DNA from 2 places in the Streptomyces sp. NPDC058195 genome. Region 2 is predicted to be linked to the other one. Evidence: riboswitches for the same ligand, from Rfam matches in the RefSeq annotation. Region 2 holds a riboswitch; the other holds the start of a gene.

Region 1 (8,572 bases), on a different contig from region 2:
CCCGGGGCTGGGTCACCGAGGACGCCGAGGGACGCCTGGACATCACCGCCGAGGGCACGGCCTTTCACGCCAAGGCCGCGGCCCTGCAGGAAGAGCTGTGGGCGGAACGGCACGCCGGCATCTCCGACGAGGAGTACCTCACCACGCTCAAGGTGCTCCAGCGGTTCATCCACAACACCGGCGGGCGCGCCTGGCACCACTGACGCGGCTGCGGCGGGACGGCGAGGCGGTGGCGCAGCGGGGCTGCGGGACGGCGTGCCGGAGCGGGGGCGGGAGGGCAGTGGGGCGTGTCCGAAAGTTGCTCCCACCTGGGGGTGGTTTGGCAGCGCATCGCCCGCTGGACAGCCACCGCACGTGCTCCCCTTGGCGCGCATCGTAATCAACCGTCCCAAAGGGGAACACCACCCATGTCCGAGCCGTCCCGCGAGCAGATCGTCTCCGCGCTCCACGAAAGGCCCGCCATCGCGCTGACGCCCGGCACCCGGCTGGACGCCGAGCGGCCCGGCTCGCTTCCGGTGTCGCCCAGCGCCGTGTGGGATCTGCCGGGCGGCACCGCCTGGGTGTACCACGGCGAGGGCAACCCCGGCCTCGTACGTCCGGTGATCCTCGCCGACGGCTTCGGTACGGGCCCCAGCGAGCTGGAGTTCTCCTGGCAGATCCTGGAGTTCGGTGACTATCCGCTCATCAGCGAGCTGCGCCGCCGCGGGCGTGACGTCATTCTCCTCGGCCACCACGAGCGCGGGGCGTCGATTCTGGACAACTCCCGCACCGCGCGCGCCGCGATCACCCGGGCTCTGGCGGAGCGGCTGGGCGCCACCCCGCTGGTCGTCGGCGGGTTCAGCACGGGTGGGCTGGTCACCCGGCACGCGCTGGCCAGGATGGAGTACGAGGGCGCCGACCACGGCACGGCGCTTTACTTCTCGTACGACACTCCGCACCGGGGCGCCTGGGTGCCGGTCGCGCTCCAGGCGTTCGCGCATTACGTCAAGGACCTCGACGGCCGGTTCTCCGAGCAGATCAACAGTCCGGGCACCCGTGAACTGCTGTGGCGGCACATCGGGACCTGGGACGGCACGCCGGGCCGGAGCCAGGCGCGTACCGCGTTCCTCGCGGAGATGGCGGCCGTCGGCGAATGGCCGCGCCGCCCCCGGCTGATCGGTGTCGCCAACGGCACCGCCGACGGCGTCGGCACCGACGTACGGGCGGGCGAGCTGGCCCTGGAGGGGACGGGCCGCTCGGTCGTCGGCACCCTGCTCCACACCCAGGCGCCCGGCCCCGGCGTCTGCGTGGCGAAGCTCCGGGTGGCGGCGCCGAAGACCCATGAGGTACGGACGCAGGGGCTGCCGTCGATCGACGGCGCACCCGGCGGCTCGCTGGAGGGCTTCGGCATCGTCGCCGACGGCCTCAACGCCCTCGGCCCGGACCTCGGCCTCACGACCGCCGTGCGCATCCGGTCGCACTGCTTCGTACCGTCCGTCAGCGCGGTGGACGTCGGCGATCCGGACACGGACACGGAGCTGTACCAGGACATCTCCGCGCTTCCGGCCGGGGCGGGCGGGCTGGACGACTACCGGCTCGCCTCCCGGAACGAACCGCACGCGCTCGTGACCGGGGAGCTCTGCGCCTGGCTCCTCGGCCACCTTCCGTAGACGTCTCCGGCCTCCTTTCCGGCCTCCTTCGGCGGACCCGCGGAAGGAGGAACGGCGTCGGCCCCTGGGACCAGTTGGTCCCAGGGGCCGACGCGGCAGAGCTCGACGCTGTGCCGGAAGGAACTACCGATCCGTCAGGATCAGAAGTCCATGTCACCGCCCGGCATGCCGCCCGGGGCGGCCGCGGCGGCCTTCTCCGGCTTGTCGGCGATGACGGCCTCGGTGGTGAGGAACAGCGCGGCGATGGACGCGGCGTTCTGCAGGGCGGAGCGGGTGACCTTCGCCGGGTCGAGGATGCCCTCGGCGATCATGTCGACGTACTCGCCGGTCGCGGCGTTCAGACCGTGGCCGACGGCCAGGTTGCGCACCTTCTCGACGACGACGCCGCCCTCAAGACCACCGTTGACGGCGATCTGCTTGAGCGGGGCCTCCAGCGCCAGCTTCACGGCGTTGGCGCCGGTCGCCTCGTCACCCGAGAGCTCCAGCTTCTCGAAGACGGCCGAGGCCTGGAGCAGAGCCACGCCACCACCGGCGACGATGCCCTCCTCGACGGCGGCCTTGGCGTTGCGCACCGCGTCCTCGATGCGGTGCTTGCGCTCCTTCAGCTCGACCTCGGTCGCGGCACCGGCCTTGATGACGGCCACGCCGCCGGCCAGCTTCGCGAGGCGCTCCTGGAGCTTCTCACGGTCGTAGTCCGAGTCGGAGTTCTCGATCTCGGCACGGATCTGGTTGACGCGGCCCTGGACCTGGTCGCTGTCACCGGCACCGTCGACGATCGTCGTCTCGTCCTTGGTGATGACGACCTTGCGGGCGCGGCCGAGCAGGTCGAGACCGGCGTTCTCCAGCTTGAGGCCGACCTCCTCGGAGATGACCTGGCCACCGGTGAGGATGGCGATGTCACCGAGCATGGCCTTGCGGCGGTCACCGAAGCCCGGGGCCTTGACGGCGACGGACTTGAAGGTGCCACGGATCTTGTTGACGACCAGGGTCGACAGGGCCTCGCCCTCGACGTCCTCGGCGATGATCAGCAGCGGCTTGCCGGACTGCATGACCTTCTCCAGCAGCGGAAGGAGGTCCTTCACGTTGCTGATCTTCGAGTTGACGATCAGGATGTACGGGTCGTCGAGCGACGCCTCCATACGCTCCATGTCGGTGGCGAAGTACGCCGAGATGTAGCCCTTGTCGAAGCGCATACCCTCGGTGAGCTCCAGCTCCAGACCGAAGGTCTGGGACTCCTCGACGGTGATGACGCCTTCCTTGCCGACCTTGTCCATGGCCTCGGCGATGAGCTCGCCGATCTGGGTGTCGGCAGCGGAGATGGAGGCCGTCGAAGCGATCTGCTCCTTGGTCTCCACGTCCTTGGCCTGCTCCAGGAGAGCGGCGGAGACGGCCTCGACGGCCTTCTCGATGCCCCGCTTGAGCGCCATCGGGTTGGCACCCGCGGCGACGTTGCGCAGACCCTCGCGGACGAGCGCCTGGGCGAGAACGGTGGCGGTGGTCGTACCGTCGCCGGCGACGTCGTCCGTCTTCTTGGCGACCTCCTTGACCAGCTCCGCACCGATCTTCTCGTACGGGTCCTCCAGCTCGATCTCCTTGGCGATGGAGACACCATCGTTGGTGATCGTGGGGGCGCCCCACTTCTTCTCAAGGACGACGTTGCGACCCTTGGGGCCAAGGGTGACCTTGACGGCGTCGGCGAGCTGGTTCATGCCGCGCTCGAGACCGCGCCGGGCCTCCTCGTCGAACGCGATGATCTTGGCCATGTGAAGTGGTCCTCCCGGACAGGGGTGGATTTCTCCGGACCGGATGGCGCCCGCGACGGACGGCCTGCGTGCCTGGTGGTTCCTTGCCCCACCGGCCTGCGGGCCTCACCGGCCCGGTCCAAGTTCTGTCACTCTCACCTGGAGAGTGCTAACGCCAATGATTAGCACTCGACCCCCGAGAGTGCAAGCGTCCCCCTCGGGATGTGGACAGTGCGCCGGACGCGCCACAGGCCGTCCGCGGGGCGCACCACAGGCCGTACACAGGGCGCGTCGCAGGTCGTACGCAAGGCGCGTCGCAGGCGCGTGCCGGACGCACCACGGACGGGTGCGCCGGACGGCGTCACGCGCGGTGTGCCGGGGCGTCACGGGACGCGCTGAGGGCCCGTACCTCATGGGTACGGGCCCTCAGTGCGTGAGTGGTGTCGTTGGCCGACCGCTCGAACTCAGCCGACGGCGAGCTTGACCATGTCTGCCTGCGGCCCCTTCTGGCCCTGCGAGATCTCGAACTCAACTCGCTGACCCTCTTCAAGGGTGCGGTACCCGTCCATCTGGATCGCGCTGTAGTGGACGAAAACATCCGCACCACCGTCGACCGCGATGAAGCCGTACCCCTTCTCCGCGTTGAACCACTTGACGGTGCCCTGAGCCATGCCTAACTCCCCTATTACTGGCCCTTGCGCAGGACCGCACTTCGCGGACCCGGGTCAGAACTCACCCTCCGACAGGTAGAGGGTGTGTGCGCCGGAACGCGTCGACCGCGGCTGAATGTATCTGCCCAACTGCCCTCTGCAACAGGTCAATCGGACGAGAATTCTCGGCAGCACCGAACACCCGGATATACGCGATTCAGAAGATTCCCGGGCAAGTCGGGCCGGGCAAAGGCGACTTATGCCGCAAGGGGAACACGCACTTTGGCTGCATCTTGTCGTGAGGGGGCGCATTCTCATACGCGGTTGACGCGAGCAGCTGGGGGGACTTCCCCTACTCTACCGCGCTCAACCATGCAGAATTGCCCCCTCCGTTTGAATGACGGAGAGGGCAATTCGACAACTCGGCGCAACGACAACGCGGCGCGATCAGACAGGCGTCAGCAGCCGCCCGCCACAGCCGGGATGATCGAAATACCGGCGCCCTCCGGCGTGGCGGTGTTCAGGCCGTCCTCGAAGCGGACATCGTCGTCGTTGACGTACACGTTCACGAAGCGGCGCAGCTTGCCCTGGTCGTCCAGGACACGGGCGGCGATGCCCGGGTGGCTCCGCTCCAGGGACTCGATCACCTGGGAGAGGGTCGCGCCCTCGGCGGGGACCTCGGCCTGGCCGCCGGTGTAGGTGCGGAGGATGGTGGGGATACGGACCTTGACGCTCATGGTGGTGTCCTTCCTGGAGGCTCGGGTGGTCAGCTGGTGGCGAGGCCGGCGGCGCGGAACGCCTCCAGGCTGGGCCGGATCGTCGCGGTCGCCTGCGAGGTCTCGGCCACCGCGTCGAGGGTCTTGAGACCGTCACCCGTGTTCAGTACGACGGTGGTCAGCGCGGGGTCGATCAGACCGGCCTCGATGAGCTTCTTCGTCACGCCGACCGTCACCCCGCCCGCCGTCTCCGCGAAGATGCCCTCGGTGCGGGCCAGCAGCTTGATCGCGTCGACGACCTGCTCGTCGTTCACGTCCTCGACCGCGCCGCCGGTGCGGCGGGCGATGTCCAGGACGTACGGGCCGTCGGCCGGGTTGCCGATCGCGAGGGACTTGGCGATCGTGTCCGGCTTCTGCGGCCGGACGACGTCGTGACCGCCCTTGTACGCCACCGAGACCGGCGAGCAGCCCTCGGCCTGGGCGCCGAAGAGCTTGTACGGCTTGTCCTCGACGAGGCCGAGCTTGATCAGCTCCTGGAGCCCCTTGTCGATCTTGGTGAACTGCGAGCCGGAGGCGATCGGGATGACCAGCTGGTCCGGGAGCCGCCAGCCGAGCTGCTCGCAGATCTCGTACGCCAGGGTCTTGGAGCCCTCGCCGTAGTACGGGCGCAGGTTGACGTTGACGAAGCCCCAGCCCTCGCCGAGCGGGTCGCCGATCAGTTCGGAGCAGAAGCGGTTGACGTCGTCGTAGGTGCCCTCGATGCCGACCAGCTCGCCGCCGTACACCGCGGCCATGACGACCTTGCCCTGCTCCAGGTCGTGCGGGATGAACACGCAGGAGCGGAAGCCGGCCCGGGCGGCGGCGGCGCCCACCGCACCGGCGAGGTTGCCGGTGGAGGAGCAGGACAGCGTGGTGAAGCCGAAGGCGCGGGCGGCCTCGATGGCCTGGGCGACGACACGGTCCTTGAAGGAGTGCGTGGGGTTGCCGGAGTCGTCCTTGACGAACAGCCTGCCCGGCTCGACGCCCAGCTCACGGGCGAGGTTGTCGGCCTGGACCAGCTTGGTCCAGCCGGGGTTCAGGTTCGGCTTCTCGGCGACGTCGGCGGGGACCGGCAGCAGCGGGGCGTAGCGCCAGATGTTGGCCGGACCGGCCTCGATGCGCTTCTTCAGCTCCTCGGGGGAACCGCTCGGCAGTTCGTACGCGACTTCGAGCGGTCCGAAACAGGAGGCACAGGCGAAAATCGGGCCGAGGTCGAAACGTTCGCCGCATTCGCGGCAGGAAAGCCCGGAAGCGGGTCCGAGGTCGACGGTCGCGGCGGATTCGGTGGTGTCGGCGGAAGCGTCGATGCTTACTGCAGCGGTCTGCGCAGCCATGATGGCGAGGCCCTTTCTCCTCATCTTCCCCGCGGCGCGTTTCGCCACGAGACGGAATTGGCACCTTCCTCACCGGACCGCACGGTCGGTGGGGGGGTTGCCGGGACTTCAACGGGCCGTTCCCTCAGTCCCTCTGGATGAGCGCTGTGGCACCGGACCTTCGATCCGGGCATTTATCGGCGGACGGACCCCGGCATGCGAGGGTCGTCCGCGTTGTTCAAGACTGTAACCGAAGCAGCGGACGGTTGAGATAGTCGTCCGAACCGCGAGATGGATCACATACAGGGAGTATCGACCGTGCTGGAAGAGGTCGAGTGCTGGCTGGCCAGGCGTTCCTGGTCGGCCGCCGACCGCCCGCTGGACCGCCTCCTGGCCGCGCGGGCCGCGGCCGGGGAGGCGGGGCGCGGAAGCGTCAGCGTCGTACTGCCCGCGCTGAACGAGGAGGCGACGGTCGGCGAGATCGTCGCGACGATCCGGCGCGAGCTGATGGAGAAGGTCCGGCTGGTCGACGAGCTGGTGGTGATCGATTCCGGTTCCACCGACGCCACCGCCCGGGTGGCCAGGGAGGCGGGCGCCCGGGTGGTGCACCGCGACGCGATCCTGCCCCGGATACCGGCCGTGCCCGGCAAGGGCGAGGTGCTGTGGCGGTCGCTCCTGGTGACCGGCGGGGACATCGTGTGCTTCGTGGACGCCGACCTGAAGGACTTCTCGGCGGACTTCGTCTCCGGCATCGTCGGCCCGCTGCTGACCGATCCGGACGTGCAGTTCGTCAAGGCGATGTACGACCGCCCCTTCGGTGACACGGCGGGGCAGGGCGGCCGGGTGACCGAGCTGGTGGCGCGTCCGCTGCTCAATCTGCACTGGCCCCGGCTGGCCGGTTTCGTACAGCCGCTGGGCGGTGAGTACGCGGTGCGCCGCTCGCTGCTCGAACAGCTTCCGTTCCCGGTCGGCTACGGCGTGGAGCTGGGGCTCCTGGTCGACGCGCTGCACACGGTGGGGCTGGACGCGCTGGCCCAGGTCGACGTGGGGGTGCGCAAGCACCGGCACCAGGACGGGCAGGCGCTCGGCCGGATGGCGGCAGCCATCTACCGGACGGCCCAACTCCGGCTGTCCCGAGGGCACTTGGTGCGCCCGGCGCTCACCCAGTTCGAACGCGGGGCGAACGGGTTCGTGCCCCGGACCCACGCCGTGGACACCGAGGAGCGGCCCCCGATGTGCGAGATCGAGGAGTACGTGGCGCGCCGCGCGGCCTGATTTCGCACGTTTGGGCGGTTCGCGATCGGGCTAGATTCCGCAACATGGTCTCCGCGCACGCATCCCGCCCCACCGACCGGACCGGCGACACCCGGCCCGACGGCGCCCCGTCGGGCGACGCCCCGCCCGGCGCCCAGGTTCTCGTCGCGTCCAACCGCGGCCCGGTCTCGTACACCCGGGAGCACGACGGGTCGCTCACCCCGCGGCGGGGCGGCGGCGGTCTGGTCTCCGGGCTGAGCGCCGTGGACGACAAGCTGTGGGTGTGCGCGGCGCTGGGCGACGGGGACCGGGAGGCGGTCCGGCGCGGGGTGGGCGAGCCGGGCGTACGGATGCTCGACATCGACGCGGGCACGTACGCCGACGCGTACAACGGCATCGCCAACTCGGTGCTCTGGTTCGTCCACCACCTGCTGTACCAGACCCCGTTGGAGCCGGCCTTCGATGCGGGCTTCCGCCGCCGGTGGGCGTCGTTCGAGCGGTACAACCGGGCCTTCGCCGAGGCGCTCGCCGAGGAGGCCGGGCCGGGCGCGGCGGTGCTGGTGCAGGACTACCACTTGGTGCTGGTCCCGGGCATGCTCCGCGCGCTCCGGCCCGATCTGCGCATCGGCCACTTCTCGCACACCCCGTGGGCGCCGGTCGACTACTTCCGGCTGCTCCCCGACGACATCGCCGAGCAGGTGCTGCGCGGCGTCCTGGGCGCGGACCGGGCGGCGTTCCTGACCCGGCGCTGGGCGGACGCGTTCACCGGCTGCTGCGAGCGGATCCTGGGCGGCACCGGGGACACCCGGATCGGGGTGCACGGGCTCGGCGCGGACGGGGACTTCCTGCGCCACCGGGCGCATGAGGCGGACGTGGACGAGCGGATGGCGGCGTTGCGCGAGCAGATCGGCCCCGGCCGGAGGACGATCGTGCGGGTGGACCGAACGGAACTGTCCAAGAACATCGTGCGTGGCCTGCTCGCGTACCAGGAGCTCCTGGCCGAGCGGCCCCAGTGGCGCGAGCGCGTCGTCCACGTCGCCTTCGCCTACCCCTCGCGGCAGGACCTCGCGGTGTACCGGGACTACACGGCCGAGGTCCGGCGGGTCGCCGACGACATCAACAGGAAGTTCGGCACGGACGGCTGGACGCCGGTGGTGCTGCACGTCGAGGACGACTTCGCCCGCTCCCTGGCCGCGTACCGGCTGGCCG
Region 2 (8,572 bases):
CCAGCAGCCGCTGGGCCTCGGCGAGTCTGCGTTCGACGGTCCGTTTGTGGCGGGTGGCCGCCTGCCGGTTGCGCTCCAGCTCGGCCAGGGCGCGGGCCGCTTCCGCGCGGGTCTGCTCCAGGCCGCGCCGGGCCTGCTGGAGCTGGTGGAGCCGGACGGACTGAAGGCCCGTCACCCGCTCCAGTACGGCGGCCCGGTCGAGGTAGCTGTCCGGGTCGGAGGAGAGCAGCAGGGCCAGCGAGGGGTCGATGCCGCCGGAACGGTACTGGGCGCCCGCCGCCTCCCCGAGCGCCGTACGCATCCGGTTGACCCGCTCCTGGTCGCGGGCCGCCCGGTCCTGGGCGCGGGAGATCTCGCCGCGCAGCCGCTCGGCGTTCTCACCGGCCTGGTCGTACTGCTGGGTGGCGCGTTCCGCCTCGGTGTACAGGCGGTCGACGCGGGCCTTGGCGGTGCGGGGCGCGCCCTGCGGGTCGGCACCGGCGACGGTGGTGCCGAGGGCGGCGGCCGCGGTCGCCGCCGCGGCCGTCAGGACGGTGGCCCGGACGCTCGGGCTGAGGCCGGGCTGAGTGGAACGGCGATGGGACACCACAGGACGCCGCACTCCTTCCGCTGTACGCAGACGCGCGCAGCCCCTGCCGCCCGGGGCGGGCGGACCGACGACCGGGAGCCGCACAGCAGACAGACAGTAGTCGCACGGTTACGCACCGGCCAGGGGCCGTGTCCGCCGGGATGACGGCGGGAACGGCGACGCCCCGCCGGTGACCTTGCGGTCTCCGGCGGGGCGGACGGTCTGCGCGAACGCGGGAATTCGCCCGTTCGGGCGTCGTCAGCCGACGCGGACGCCGAACTGGAAGCTGCCGATGGTGTTCATCGACTCGTAGCGGACGACCGTGCCCGGGTACGGGGCGTGCAGGAGGGTGTTGTTGCCCGCGTAGAGCCCCACGTGCGAGGTGTTGTTGAAGAACACCAGGTCGCCCGGCTTCAGCGCGCTGCGCCCGATGCGGACACCGTCGTTGACCTGGGTGTAGGTGACCCGGGAGATCTGGACGTTGGCCTGGGCGTAGGCCCACTGGGTCAGCCCGGAGCAGTCGAAGGAGCCGGGGCCGGTGCCACCGCGGCCGTACGGCTTGCCCACCTGGCTGGAGGCGGCCTGGAGGGCGGCGGCGCCCCAGGCGGAGGCGGGGGCCTCGTTGCCCAGCTCGACCCGGTCACCCGCGGCGCGGCTGGAGCGCTGCTCGTCCTCGCGCATCTTCGTACGCTCGGCCGCGGTCAGCGAGTTGAGCATCTGCTGCGCCTTGGCCAGCTTGGTCTGGAGTTCCTTCTTCTTCACGCCGAGCGTCTTGCGCACGTCCGCGAGGTCACCGAGCTTGGCCTGGGCCTCCTTGCGCTGCTGCGCGAGGACCCGCTGCTTCTCCTGGATCTTGCCCAGGGTCTCGGTCTGCTTGGCCGTCAGCTGGTCGAGCGCCGAGGCCTCGTCGAGGTAGGTGTCCGGGTTGGACGAGAGGAAGAGCTGCACCGAGGGGTCGATGCCGCCGGAGCGGTACTGCGCGGCGGCGAGCGAACCGAGGCCGTTGCGGAGCTTGTTGATCTCCTGCTGGCCGCGGGCCACCTTGTCCTGCAGCGCGCCGACTTCCTTCTCCAGCTTCTGCTGCTTCTCCTTGGCGCCGTAGTACTGCTCGTTGGCCTCGCCGGCGTCATGGCTGAGCTTTTCGACCTTGGACCTGACTTCGCCCTTGGACGGCTTGGGGTCGGCCTGGGCCGCCTGGGAGGACAGAGCTACGGCAGCGGTGGCGGCCGCGGTGATCACGGTCACACGGGCTCGGCTCGGCTGCTTGGGACGACGGTGGGACGCCACGAAGGCGAGCTCCTTCTTCCTCCAGCCGCCTACCGGGCTGTGGGGGATGCGGTCTCCCCGGCTCCGTGCACGTCACGGACTCGGCGGTGCCTTCGCCGTCACCCCGGATGGGTGATCAACCGAGCGAAGGTTCGAAGGCTGACCCTAGTGACCGAGTTGTGATCAGTTCAAATCCTCGCACCAAAAATCTCGTCACACCACACACTTCTTTACCCGCGACACACGGGGCGTAGTGGCGATCTGACGGACCGTTCCCCGATTTCCCCCGAGAACCGGCAAGTCGCACTAGACGCGCGAAAGGCGCTTCAGGAGCAAGACGGACGCAACGGGCCTGGCGCCCGCCTTCGCCACCCCGTCGGCGACCTCGCGGTCGGTGGAGACCACCACGACGGGACGCCCCGGAGGCTCGGCACGCGCCAGCTGGCGGATCAGCTCATCGGCGGTCACCCCCGGCTTGCTGAACAGCACCCGGACCCCGCGCGGCGGCGCCAGCAGCACCGGAGCCGCCAGCTCGGCCCCGTCGAAGACGCAGGTCACCTCGGCACCGGTCTGCGCGGCGAGCACCGAGAGCCCGCCCAGCAGCCTCAGCCGCTGCTTCTCCAGCGGCAGTTGCGGATAGCCGGTCTTGGTGACGTTGTAGCCGTCGATGATCAGGTGCGCCTGCGGCAGCGCGAGCAGCTGGTCCAGCAGGGCCGGGTCGGTCTCCGAAAGGGCCCTGGCCGCGATGTCCTTGGGCGACATCCGGCCCGGCTCCACCGCGTCGACCCCGTCGGCGGGGCGCATCGAGGAGGGCGGCAGAGCCAGTTCCCGCCGGAGCCCGCTCGCGGCGTCGAGCACCGTGTCCAGCAGCAGCCGCAGCCGCATGTCCTCGACGGAACGGCCCTCCCGGGCGGCCCGGCGGCCCGCCTCCACGGCCGCCTCCGCCTCCGCGAGCCGCGCCTTGAGCCGACGGCTCTCGCTCTCGGCCGCCGAGACCTGGGCAGCCGCCTCGGACCGTACGGTCTCGGTCTCGGCCCGGCTGCGGCGCAGCGCCGCCTCACCACGCCTGACCTCGTTGACGGCGCTGCGCAGCTTGCGCTGGAGGGCGTCGGCCTCCTTGCGGGCCGTGTCCAGCTCGGCGCGGAGCCGCTCCGTCTCGTCCTTCGTGTGGGAGCGGGCCCGGCCCAGCTCCTCGCGCAGCCGCTCCAGCTCGCGGCGGCCCTCCTCGTCGGCCCGCTCGGCGTCGGCGCGCTGGACCTCCTCGCCCGCGGCGGCGACCAGTTTCACCCAGCCCACCGGGCGCAGCACATAGGCCGCCGCGGCGACGTCGACGGGGTCGGCCGCGGCGGGCGGCGCACCGGCCTCCAGGGCGGTGGCCAGCTCCGGCTGGCCCTCCTTGAGCCGCTCACCGATGCGCTGGCGGAACAGCGCGTCGCTCTCCAGCGCGGCCGCCATGGCGTTCCCGGCGAACTTGGCGCGCCGGGTCGGGGTGAAGCGGGCGTACTGGCGCAGCTGGGCCGGGAGTTCGGTGACCGTCAGGCCGCCGAACGCGTCCGCCACCAGCGCGACGACCCGTCGCCGTACCCCTTCGGGCAGCGGGCGGTCGAGCACCTCGGCGGCGTCGCCGGCCGACTCGGCCGCTCCGGCGCCGCTCTCGGGCTGCTCCACCATCCGTCACCCCAAAAGTCTGTGGGCGCGGCTCCGTCAGGAGTCGGCACCCGGCCTGTCCACCAGTTCGATCTGGTCCACCGCATTGCACCACCGGCAACGCACCGACTCGATGGTCTCACTGACCACCTCGCGTTCCTCGACGGTGGCCTCACCGGCCAGGTCGAGATGGACATACTCGACGACCTTCGAGGAGCGCGTCACGTCGAAGCGCGTGAGATTTCCGCAGAGCGTGCAGCGCCAGCGAGTCCGGTCGGTCGGCTGGGGAACCGTCGTCATCGTTGCGTCCTCTTTCGTCGAACCTTGTGCCGCTTGCTTCAAGGATCTCGCGGTGCGCCGTCGAACTGCGGATGTCCTGCCGTAACCCTACGGCCTCGCCACGTTCCCCCGGCACGGCGAGGCGGTCTGTCCCGTTCCCTCCGCTTGCGTCATGCTCTGTTCATGATCGAACCGCGAGCCGCGGCGGGCCGGGCGACCGGCGGGCCGCTCCGCACGGTCACCTCCGGCGGGCCCTGGGTGACCCATTCCCTGATCGCGGTCTGCGTCCTGGTCTTCGCGATCAGCCCGCTGTCCGGACTCCACCCGGTCCGCGGCACCGCCGACGCCGTGCTCGCCGCCCAGGCCGGGTACTTCGAACGCTGGGGAGTGATCCCCAGCGAGCTGTGGGAGGGCTCCGGGCACGCCCTGCTCACCCCGCTGACCGCCCTGTTCGTACACGGCAGCTGGCTCCACCTGCTCGGCAACATGCTCTTCCTGTACGTGTTCGGGGCGATGACGGAGGAACGGATGGGCCGGGCCGGGTTCACCTTCTTCTACGTGATCAGCGGCTACCTCGCCCTGACGGCCTACGCCGCCGCCCACGCCACCTCCGACCAGACGCTGGTGGGCGCGTCGGGGTCGATCTCGGCGGTGCTCGGGGCCTTTCTGTACCTCTTCCCGCGGGCCCGGGTCACCAGTCTGTTCCCGTTCCTCTTCTTCCTGCCACTGCGTTTCCCCGCCTGGATCGTGCTGGTCTTCTGGTTCGTCCTCCAGTGGCTGGCGGTGCGGGGCGCGGGCAACGGCGGGCCGGGCGTGGCCTACCTGGCCCATGTGGTGGGCTTCGCCCTGGGCTTCTTCTACGCGTGGGGCCGTTACCGGCGTACGGATAGAGTGAAGGCACCAGCCGCGGCCACCGAGGGAGAACGTCAGCCGTGATCACCGCGATCGTGCTCATCAAAACCAGCGTGGACCGGATTCCCGAGATCGCCGAGGCCATCGCCGCGCTGGACAGTGTCAGCGAAGTCTTCTCGGTTACCGGTACGTACGACCTGATCGCCATGGTCCGGGTGCCCCAGCACGACGATCTGGCCGATGTCATCCCCGGCCGGATCAGCAAGATCCCCGGTGTCGAGGCCACCGACACGCACGTGGCCTTCCGCACCTACTCGCAGCACGATCTGGAGGCCGCCTTCGCCATCGGGCTGGACGCGTAGGCGCTCCCTTTCACCACACCTTCGGCGGGGGACGGGCACACAGCCCGTCCCCCGCCGAAGGTCTGTTCAGACCTGTGCGGCGCCCCGGTCCGGGACGCAGCGCCCGCCCTCGGTGCGGTACTTCCACTGGGCGCCCTCGCTGACCAGCTCCCGGACCGCGCGGACGAAGCGCTCGATGTGCTCCTCGGGCGTACCGGCCCCGAAGCTCACCCGGATGGCGTTCAGCGACCGCTCGCCCGGGGCGGCCTCGGGCGCGCCGCACTCGCCGACCTGCTGCGGGTCACTGCCCAGCAGGGTGCGGACCAGCGGGTGGGCGCAGAAGAGGCCGTCACGGACGCCGATGCCGTACTCGGCGGAGAGCGCGGCGGCGAAGTGCGAGCTGTTCCAGCCCTCCACCACGAAGGAGATCACGCCGACCCGCGGGGCGTCGTCGCCGAACAGCGACAACACCTTGACCTGCGGCACCTCGGCGAGCCCGGCCCGGACCGCGGCCACCAGGCGCTGCTCCCGGGCGACCAGGGTGTCGAAGCCCGCCTCGGTCAGTGCCTTGCAGGCGGAGGCGATGGAGTACACGCCGATGACATTGGGCGATCCGGCCTCGTGACGGGCGGCGGTGGAGTGCCACTCCACGTCCACACCGCCGTCGGCACGGCGGGCCACCGTGCGCGAGGCTCCGCCGCCCGCGAGGTAGGGCTCGGCCTCCCGGAGCCAGTCGGCCCGCCCGGCGAGGACGCCCGAGCCGAAGGGCGCGTACAGCTTGTGGCCGGAGAAGGCGACCCAGTCGACGTCCAGCGCGGCGATGTCCACCGGGTGGTGCGGGGCGAGCTGGGCGGCGTCCAGCACGATCCGTGCACCGTGCGCGTGCGCGGCGGCGGCCAGCTCCTTCACCGGCCACAGCTCGCCGGTGACGTTGGAGGCACCGGTGACGCAGACCAGCGCGGGGCCGTGGGGATCGCGGTCGGCGAGCGCCCGCTCCAGGGTCTCGACCGCCTGGGCGGGGGTGCGCGGAGCGTTCAGGTAGGTCACCTGGGCGTCGCGCCACGGCAGCAGCGAGGCGTGGTGCTCGGTCTCGTAGACGAAGACCTGGCAGCCTGCCGGGAGGACCGCGGCCAGCAGGTTCAGCGAGTCGGTGGTGGAGCGGGTGAAGACCACCTGGTCGTCGGGGCGGCAGCCGAGGAACTCCGCGACGGTGGCGCGGCTGTTCTCGAAGAGGTCGGTGGAGAGCTGCGAGAGGTACCCGGCTCCGCGGTGGACGCTGCCGTAGTACGGGGCGTAGGCGGCGACGTCGTCCCAGACCCGCTGGAGCGCCGGGGCGCTGGCGGCGTAGTCGAGCGCGGCGTACGTGACCTCACCACCGGTGACCAGCGGAACCCTCACGTCCTCCCCCAGAACCGACAGGGGGGCACAAAGCGACTGGTCGGCGGCAGCGGTGAAGACAGACATGGCGAACTCCCGTGAGAGGCAGGCGAAACCCGTGCGCCGGCGGGTACGCGGCAGCGCAGCGGAAAAGAACGAAGAGGGGGTGTGCGGAAGGGGCCGACGGCCCTAACGCATTCGCGTGCTCACAGGAGGCTCCCTAGGGACCAGGACCCCGGGGGTTGGCATGCTCCGATGCCGAGGGGCCCGCGCTTGCCGCAGACCTCGCTGCCTACGGCCTGGTCTTCACCCGGGGCACCCCGCCACGGACGGAGGGTTGCCGGACAGCGGGCCGGGGCCGTAGTCGCTGTCACTCATGACCTGCCAGCATCTTGCCATACGCGGCAAGACGCGCAAGGGCGCGGTCCACGATCCGGACCGCGCCCCCTGTCCGCGCCGATACCGGCGCCGGTGCGTTCAGGCGTTGCTGACGGACACCCAGCGCTCCAGCGCACGGGCCGCCGCACCCGAGTCGATGGACTCGGCGGCCCGGACCATCCCGGCCGCGAGCTGCTCGGTCAGCGCGCCGTCCGCCGCGTCCAGCGCCACCAGCGCCGCCGCCGAGTTGAGCAGCACGGCATCGCGCACCGGACCCCGCTCGCCCGCCAGCACCCGGCGGGCCACATCCGCGTTGTACGAGGCGTCCGCGCCGCGCAGCGCCTCCACGGGCACCAGCTCCAGACCGACGTCGCGCGGGTCGAACGCCTCCTCGCGGACGGCTCCGTCCCGTACCACCCAGACCCGCGAGGTCGCGGTCGTCGTCAGCTCGTCCAGGCCGTCGTCGCCGCGGAAGACCAGCGCGGAGTTGCCGCGCTCGGCCAGCACCCCGGCGACGATGGGAGCCATCTTCGGGTCGGCCACCCCGACGGCCTGGGAGCGCACCCGGGCCGGGTTGGTGAGCGGACCGAGGATGTTGAACGTGGTCGGCGTGCCGAGCTCCTTGCGGGCCCTGGCCACGTGGCGCAGGGCGGGGTGGAAGCGCACCGCGAAGCAGAAGGTGATGCCCGCCTCCTGGGCGACCTCGACGACCCGCTGCGCGGAGAGGTCCAGGTTGACGCCGAGCTTCTCCAGCACGTCGGAGGAACCGGACGCGGAGGACGAGGCGCGGTTGCCATGCTTGACGACCTTGGCCCCGGTACCGGCGATGACGACCGCCGACATGGTGGAGATGTTGACCGTCCTGGCGAGGTCGCCGCCGGTGCCGACGATGTCGACCGTGCGGCCGGGCACCTCGATGGTGTGGGCGTGCTCGTACATCGCCCGGACCAGCCCGGAGACCTCGCCGATGGTCTCGCCCTTGGCCCGCAGCGCCACCGCGAACCCGGCGATCTGCACATCGGTCGCCTCCCCGCGCATGATGCGGTCCATCGCCCAGGCGGTGGCGTCCGCGCTGAGGTCCTCGCCGCGCAGCAGGGGGTTCAGCACACCGGGCCAGGAGTGGTCCGCCACGCTGTCGCCGCCGATCGGGGTCACAACGTTCATGGTCCGCTCCAGGGTCCACAGCCAGTAAAAGGGATTGCCTCCACCCTATCCACCAGCGGGCACGGCAAAGAGCCCCGTCCATCGAATGGACGGGGCTCCTGCCGTGGCGATCAGTTCAGGCGATCAGTGGTGACCGTGGCCGCTGGTGATCTCCTTGTATTCCTCGGCGGTGGGCTTGGCGATCTGGTTGTCCTCGCCGTAGAGGCCCTTGCTGAGCCTGGCCCGCAGCTTCTGCAGGGCCGAGACCTTGCGCTCGACACCGTTCTCGTCGACCGTCGGGCCGAGCTCGAGCGGCTTGTACTGCTCGTGCGCGGTGAGGGTGTGCAGCTGCCCGGGGCTGAGCGGCTCGTGGATCTCGACGAACTCACCGTGCGGCAGGCGCTTGATGAGGCCGGACTCGCGTCCGTGCAGCACCTTCTCCTTGTCGCGGCGCTGGAGACCGAGGCAGATCCGCCGGGTGGCGATGAACGCGAGGACCGGGCCGACGAAGATGAAGATTCGGACGAACCAGGAAATGGCGTTGATCGACAGGTGGAAGTGCGTGGCCCACAGGTCGTTGCCACCGCCGATGAAGACGATGACGTACTCGGTGATCCAGGCGACACCGAAGGCCGTCCGGGTCGGGGCGTTGCGCGGGCGGTCCAGGATGTGGTGCTCGCGCTTGTCCCCGGTGATCCAGGACTCGATGAACGGGTAGACC

Evidence for each region. A riboswitch is a leader RNA that binds a small molecule or an ion and turns the genes downstream of it on or off. The one in region 2 is predicted to bind S-adenosylmethionine.
Region 1: another riboswitch for S-adenosylmethionine. It lies ahead of thrC (threonine synthase); the one in region 2 lies ahead of ACFVWY_RS20240 (aminotransferase class V-fold PLP-dependent enzyme).

What each region holds. Positions count from the first base shown of each region.
Region 1 covers NZ_JBHVVM010000018.1:81,877-90,448, forward strand. The annotation lists gene ACFVWY_RS22580 (MarR family winged helix-turn-helix transcriptional regulator) at 1-203, shown strand, start outside; gene ACFVWY_RS22585 (esterase/lipase family protein) at 408-1,649, shown strand; gene groL (chaperonin GroEL) at 1,790-3,412, opposite strand; gene ACFVWY_RS22595 (cold-shock protein) at 3,856-4,062, opposite strand; gene ACFVWY_RS22600 (ubiquitin-like small modifier protein 1) at 4,500-4,778, opposite strand; gene thrC (threonine synthase) at 4,808-6,130, opposite strand; SAM riboswitch class I at 6,148-6,274, opposite strand; gene ACFVWY_RS22610 (glucosyl-3-phosphoglycerate synthase) at 6,428-7,384, shown strand; gene ACFVWY_RS22615 (trehalose-6-phosphate synthase) at 7,429-8,572, shown strand, end outside.
Region 2 covers NZ_JBHVVM010000015.1:129,060-137,631, forward strand. The annotation lists gene ACFVWY_RS20210 (NlpC/P60 family protein) at 1-589, opposite strand, end outside; gene ACFVWY_RS20215 (NlpC/P60 family protein) at 827-1,855, opposite strand; gene ACFVWY_RS20220 (NYN domain-containing protein) at 2,141-3,502, opposite strand; gene ACFVWY_RS20225 (hypothetical protein) at 3,539-3,781, opposite strand; gene ACFVWY_RS20230 (rhomboid family intramembrane serine protease) at 3,944-4,696, shown strand; gene ACFVWY_RS20235 (Lrp/AsnC family transcriptional regulator) at 4,693-4,974, shown strand; gene ACFVWY_RS20240 (aminotransferase class V-fold PLP-dependent enzyme) at 5,041-6,417, opposite strand; SAM riboswitch class IV at 6,595-6,712, opposite strand; gene trpD (anthranilate phosphoribosyltransferase) at 6,808-7,872, opposite strand; gene ACFVWY_RS20250 (cytochrome bc complex cytochrome b subunit) at 7,996-8,572, opposite strand, start outside.